DNA from 2 places in the Streptomyces sp. NPDC058401 genome. Region 2 is predicted to be linked to the other one. Evidence: riboswitches for the same ligand, from Rfam matches in the RefSeq annotation. Region 2 holds a riboswitch; the other holds the start of a gene.

Region 1 (3,370 bases), on a different contig from region 2:
TACGGCAGGTAGAAGGGGCGTACGCGCTCACGTATGTAGTCGACGACCGGGTCCTCGGCGGCGTCGAGCAGGATCAACTGCACCGGCCAGGGCGGCGGTACGCGGGTCAGGGCGCGGCCCAGCGCGTCCATCGGGGCGTTTCGCATCTCGGGCTCCCATCCCACCAGGTGGACCCCGACGTAGAGCTCCGGCGAGCCGCCCTCGACGCTGGCGAGGCAGCGGTGCGCGGACGCGACGACCCCGGTGGAGCGGAACTCCTCCGCGGCGGCGGCCAGGAACTCGACCGGATCCTCCTGCCAGTCGGGCTCGTAGAGCCGGACCCGGCCGCCGGTGGCCGGGCCGTCGAGCGGGCTTCGGCCGGTGCGGCAGAGCTCCGCGACGGCCTGCGGGGGCAGCGGCACCCCGACCGATCCCTCGGGGTTGACCGCGAGACCGAGCTGCGGGGGCAGGCCCCGGGCGAAGTCCACGGCGGGGGCGACGGCGAAGTCCATGGCGGGTCCGGCGCAGGCGCGGAACTGCTCCTCGGAGCTGTAGACGGGCACGTACGCGGCGCCGTCGATCTCCATGGTGGGCAGGCTCAGGCTGTTCACCCCGCCGGGCAGCGGGATCCACAGCGGGCTGCGCCCGAGGACCTCCAGGATCCGCCCTCCGGCTTCCGCCTGTCCGAGCGCCGCCCCGAGCACCTGCTCCAGCTCGTTACCCGGCCACATGTACGTCTCCGCTCGCTTGCCTCTGCCCGTGGTGTCGACCCGAGATTAACGGGCGCCTGCGACACCCGGGCCGGGGGCCGCCGGACACCGGCCGTCGGACACCGGCAGCCTTGCCCCTGGCCGCCTGACCACCGCCGCCTGCCCGCTGCCGCCGGGACGCTGCCGCCGGGACGCCGCCCGCCGCCCGCCCCGCTAGCGGAAGCCGATCGACGTCAGCCGGGACGCCGCCGGCCGGTCCAGCAGGGTCACCGACGCGCAGCCGGCCGGCGGGCGGCCCGCCTCGGCCTCGCGCAGCAGCCGGGCCACCGCGCCGCGGTGCCGGGCGAAGGCGTACGCCGACACCCCGCGGCCCCGCGCCGCCTGCCCGGCCCGGGCCTCCTCGGGCGTGGTGTCCAGCAGGACCAGGTGCAGTGCGCGGCCGCGCCGGCGGGCCGCCGAGGCCAGCAGCGCCCGTACCCAGCTCTGCGTACCGCAGTCGTGGACGACGGCCGGGGCCCCGGAGCGGAGCACCCGCCACAGGCCCCAGTAGTGGGCGATCCGGACCGCGGGCCGGTACACCGCGTAGGGCAGGGCGGCCGGCATCCGGCGCTCCCACCGCTCGCGGGCGTCCTGGGAGTCGATCCCGCCGCCCTCCGCGGCCCGCTTGATCAGGGTGCTCTTGCCGCCGCCGGGCAGTCCGGAGACCACCACGACGTCCCCGGCGGCGAAGCTGAGCCGCCGCGGGCCCTCGGCCCCGCGCAGGTCGCGCACCGCTCCGGGCTCCCCCGCCGCTCCGGCCGACGCCGGATCCCTTGCGACGCCGCGCTGCGACGGCACCCCTGCCACCGCTCCCTCGACGGTGCCGGTGCCTGTCGCCGTCAGTGGTCCGAATCTCCGCACAGTGTTCGCCTCCCCCGCGACGGGTCGCCTGGACCCGGTCCCCCTGAGTGTAAAGAGACGGTAATCCGGGGTGTCCGGTTCCGCTCCGCTTGCGGACCCCCTCCCCCATTCGGCCGCACGTCGTGCAATGATGTGCGCCATCTGGACACCTAACTGCATACCGGCCGCTTGAATCCGCGCGGGAGAGTCCCGGCACGCCGCAAGGCGGTGCCCGGGCGCCGAAGGAGCAAGTACCTCCCTTGAATCTCTCAGGCCCCGTACCGCGTGGATGAGGCAGATCTGAAAAGCGAGCCGCGCCACCGCCCGTGAGGGCACTGGTGACGGCTCCACCCAAGGTGCAAGTCGAAGGCCTTCCCCTGGAAGCGGGGAACTCTCGGCGAACCTCTCAGGTTCCGATGACAGATGGGGAGGAACTCCTCCTCGTCATGTCATGCCCTGGGACCCGGGAGCCACACCCATGAGCACTGCCCCCCGCCTGACCGCCCTCGATGCGCTGCACCGTTCCCTCGGTGCAACCATGACCGATTTCGCGGGCTGGGACATGCCCCTGCGGTACGCCAGCGAGCGCGACGAGCACAACGCCGTCCGCACCAGGGCCGGTCTGTTCGACCTCTCCCACATGGGCGAGATCACCCTGACCGGCCCCGAGGCCGTCAAGGTCCTGGACTACGCGCTGGTCGGCAACATCTCCACGGTCGGCGTCGGCCGCGCCCGCTACACGCACATCTGCCAGGAAGACGGCGGGATCCTCGACGACCTGATCGTCTACCGCCTGGGCGAGACCGAATTCATGGTCGTCGCGAACGCCTCCAACGCCCAGGTCGTCCTGGACGCGATCACCGAGCGCGCCGCCGGCTTCGACGCCGAGGTCCGCGACGACCGCGACGCGTACGCGCTGCTCGCGGTGCAGGGTCCGGAGTCCCCCGGCATCCTCGCCTCCCTCACCGACGCCGACCTGGACGGGCTGAAGTACTACGCCGGCCTGCCCGGCACGGTCGCCGGGGTGCCCGCGCTGATCGCCCGTACCGGCTACACCGGCGAGGACGGCTTCGAGCTGTTCGTCTCGCCCGAGCACGCCGTGGAGCTGTGGCAGGCGCTGACCAAGGCGGGCGAGGGCGTCGGCCTGGTCCCGGCCGGCCTGTCCTGCCGCGACACCCTGCGCCTGGAAGCGGGCATGCCGCTGTACGGGCACGAGCTGACCACCTCCCTGACCCCGTTCGACGCGGGTCTGGGCCGGGTCGTGAAGTTCGAGAAGGAGGGCGACTTCGTCGGCCGCGCCGCCCTGGAGGCCGCCGCCGAGCGCGCCGCGACCAACCCGCCGCGCAAGCTGGTCGGTCTGATCGCCGAGGGCCGCCGCGTTCCGCGCGCCGGCTTCTCCGTGACCTTCGACGGCGGGATCGTCGGCGAGGTCACCTCGGGCGCCCCGTCCCCGACGCTGGGCAAGCCGATCGCGATGGCCTATGTCGACGCGGCGCACGCCGCGCCCGGCACCTCCGGTGTCGGCGTGGACATTCGCGGTACGCATGAGGCGTACGAGGTCGTGGCCCTGCCGTTCTACAAGCGGCAGAAGTAGCCCCGTACCGCACCGCACCGCGTCGCACCGCCGGACGGAGCGTCGCGCCGGTCCCGCAGGACCACCGTTCGTATCCACTCCCCCGCATCCAGGAGAATCAGGTCATGAGCAACCCCCAGCAGCTGCGTTTCAGCAAGGAGCACGAGTGGCTGTCGGACGCCGTCGACGGCGTCTCGACGGTCGGCATCACGGAGTTCGCGGCCAACGC
Region 2 (3,370 bases):
GGCCATCACGGCGCTCGCGGCGTTGGTGCCGTGCGCGGAGGACGGGATGAGGCAGACGGTGCGCTGCTCGTTGCCGTTCGCCCGGTGGTACGCGCGGACGGCCAGCAGGCCGGCCAGCTCGCCCTGGGAGCCGGCGTTCGGCTGAATGGAGACCTTGTCGTAGCCGGTGACCTCGCAGAGACGTTCCTCCAGCTCAGTGATGAGCGTGAGGTACCCCTCGGCCTGCTCGACCGGGGCGAACGGGTGCACCTGGCCGAATTCCGGCCAGGTGACCGGCTCCATCTCGGTGGTCGCGTTGAGCTTCATGGTGCAGGAGCCCAGCGGGATCATGCCGCGGTCCAGCGCGTAGTCCTTGTCGGAGAGCTTGCGCAGGTAGCGCAGCATCGCCGTCTCGGACCGGTGCTGGTGGAAGACCGGGTGGGTCAGGTAGTCGTCCGAGCGGAGCAGGCCCTCGGGCAGCGCCTCGGCGGTGCTCTCGTCCAGCGCCTCGATGTCGGCCGTGACGCCGAAGGCGGCCCAGACGGCCTCGACGTCGGCGCGCAGGGTGGTCTCGTCACAGGCGAGGGAGACGAGGTCCGCATCGACCTGGAACAGGTTGACGCCACCCTCGCGGGCGGCGGCCACGACCTCGGCGGCCCGGCCGGGAACCCGGACGGTGAGGGTGTCGAAGTACGAGCCGTGCACGACCTCGGCCCCGCCGGCCGTCAGGCCCGCGGCCAGCAGGTTGGCGTAGCGGTGGGTGCGGCGGGCGATCGTCCGCAGCCCATCCGGGCCGTGGTAGACGGCGTACATGCCGGCCATGACGGCGAGGAGCACCTGCGCGGTGCAGATGTTGGACGTGGCCTTCTCGCGGCGGATGTGCTGCTCACGGGTCTGCAGCGCCAGGCGGTAGGCCTTGTTGCCGTCCGCGTCCACGGAGACGCCGACGAGGCGGCCGGGCAGCGAGCGCGCGTGCTTGGCCTGGACGGCCATGTAGCCGGCGTGCGGTCCGCCGAAGCCCATCGGGACGCCGAAGCGCTGGGTGGTGCCGACGGCGATGTCCGCGCCCAGCTCGCCCGGGGAGGTCAGCAGGGTCAGGGCGAGCAGGTCGGCGGAGACGGCGACGATCGCACCGAGCTCGTGGGCCTGGTCGATGACCGGCTTGATCTCCCGCACGGCGCCGGAGGCACCCGGGTACTGGAGCAGCACTCCGTAGACACCGCGCTCGGCGATCCCGGCCGGAATCCCCTCGCTCAGATCGGCGACGACGACCTCGATGCCGATCGGCTCGGCACGGGTCTGGATCACCGCGATGGTCTGCGGCAGCGCGTCGGCGTCGATGAGGAAGATGTTGCCCTTGGCCTTGCCCACGCGGCGGGCCAGAGTCATGGCCTCGGCGGCCGCGGTGCCCTCGTCGAGCAGGGAGGCACCGGAGGTCGGCAGGCCGGTCAGCTCGGCGACGACGGTCTGGAAGTTCAGCAGGGCCTCGAGGCGGCCCTGGGAGATCTCCGGCTGGTACGGCGTGTAGGCCGTGTACCAGGCCGGGTTCTCCATGACGTTGCGCAGGATCACCGGCGGCGTGAAGGTGCCGTAGTAACCCAGGCCGATCATGGAGGAGAGGACCTGGTTGCGGTCGGCGAGCTCACGCAGCTCGGCGAGCACCTCGGCCTCGGTCCGCGCCTCGGGCAGGTTCAGCGCGGCGGTGGTCTTGATCACATCCGGCACCGCGGCTGCGGTGAGCTCGTCCAGCGAGCCGTAGCCCACATGGGCGAGCATCTTCGCCTGCGCCTCGGCATCCGGGCCGATGTGGCGCTGCTCGAAGGGGATGCCTCGCTCCAGCTGGGAGAGCGGAATGCGGTTGGCGGTCATGTACGGAGGCCTCCTGGTCGTACGACCTGCGAGGGGCACCACGGCGCGGGCACCCGGACGGCCTCCCCCTCTGTCATCACAACCTGAGAGCTTCACCGGGCTGCGCGGGGATCGCCCACGAAGTCCCGGCTTTCACCGTCGGTGAGGAGAGGGACCGGCACTGCGCGCCCGGTACCCGCCCCTGCTTTCCAGAGTGGCCTCACCACGTGCGGTACGTATGCCTGAGAGATTCCGGGGAGGATTTGCTCCTTCGGCGCCTCCGTCTCACTCACTCGGAGGACTCTCCCGCACAGGGTCAACAGCCATCACCCAGCCTACCAGCGACGATCTGCGGACCTCCCTCGAGTGGCCCCCTCTCCGGAAATGCACTTTTGTAGTCATTACGGAGGAGTTGCGCCCCAATGGAGGGACCGGACCGTGCAGACCGACATCGATCCCCGCAGCCTGATCGGCCGCAAGGCGTTCGACCGCAATGGCACCAAGATCGGCACCGTCGACGAGGTCTACCTCGACGATGCCACGGGCGTCCCGGAATGGGCCGCCGTACGCACCGGACTCTTCAGCCGGGACGCCTTCGTCCCGCTGGAGCCCAGCGAGATGGTGGGCGACACCCTGCACGTGCCCTTCGAACGCGCCCTCATCAGGGACGCCCCCGACTTCGGCGTCGGCCGCCACCTCTCCCCCGAACAGGAGCTGCAGCTCTACCACCACTACGGCCTGGACCTGGCCCTCCCCTCAGACTTCCAACACGACTTCGGCCACAAGACCCCCGACACCCCCTAGCCCTATACAGCCCAGACCAGCCCAAATCCAGCCCCTCCGGCGTTTGAGGAGCGGGGGCCCGGGGGCTGGCCCCCGGAAACGCCGCCGCACGCGCCAGGGATCCGGGCACAGCCCGGGAAACGGGTCCGGGCGCCGCACGCGGCAGGGGCCCGGGCGCAGCCCGGGAAAGAGGTCCGGGCGCAGCCCGGGGAACGGTGGAAGGGCGGGTAGGGGACAGCCCCGCAGGGCCCAACCCCCGCACCCCGGGCACAGCCAGACCGCACGCCGCCCCGGACTCACTCCGAAGCCGTCGAGCCCCCGACCCCCACGCCCCGGTCCCCGACCAGCGGCATCGGATCGGCCCGCTCCAGCTCGGGGTCCTCCAGCAGAAACGTCCGCACCCGCCCCGCCCCGGATCCAGGCTGCTCGAACCGCACGGTCACCCTCCCGACCCCGCTGCCCTGCACCCACCCCGGCCCGTACTCGGCATGCCGCACATCGCTCCCGGCCGGCCACACCCGCTCACTCACACCTTCGACGCCATCAGGCCGGGGCCCGGGCCCGGACCCCGCCTGGACGGCCTGCCCCTGCACGGAGCTCTCCACCTGCGACGACCCGGCACCGGGCCCCGGCACAGCACCCTGCCCCGGCTGGGCGTCACGCCCCCCCCCCAAGGCCTCCGCCCGGCCCTCCTGCCCCCCATCAGGATCGACGACGCCGACCGCACCCCCGCCGGCGCCATCCGCGCCACCCGCGCCAC

Evidence for each region. Region 2 has a riboswitch for glycine ahead of gcvP (aminomethyl-transferring glycine dehydrogenase). Riboswitches for the same ligand answer to the same signal wherever they lie in the genome.
Region 1: linked by a shared signal. The riboswitch ahead of gcvT (glycine cleavage system aminomethyltransferase GcvT) and the one ahead of gcvP (aminomethyl-transferring glycine dehydrogenase) in region 2 are both predicted to bind glycine.

Annotation. Positions count from the first base shown of each region.
Region 1 covers NZ_JBHXKA010000106.1:5,565-8,934, reverse strand. The annotation lists gene ACFWNV_RS29845 (enhanced serine sensitivity protein SseB) at 1-710, opposite strand, end outside; gene ACFWNV_RS29840 (AAA family ATPase) at 903-1,535, opposite strand; glycine riboswitch at 1,759-1,862, shown strand; gene gcvT (glycine cleavage system aminomethyltransferase GcvT) at 2,047-3,162, shown strand; gene gcvH (glycine cleavage system protein GcvH) at 3,267-3,370, shown strand, end outside.
Region 2 covers NZ_JBHXKA010000139.1:10,037-13,406, reverse strand. The annotation lists gene gcvP (aminomethyl-transferring glycine dehydrogenase) at 1-1,848, opposite strand, end outside; glycine riboswitch at 2,048-2,146, opposite strand; gene ACFWNV_RS33415 (PRC-barrel domain-containing protein) at 2,266-2,631, shown strand; gene ACFWNV_RS33410 (DNA polymerase IV) at 2,907-3,370, opposite strand, start outside.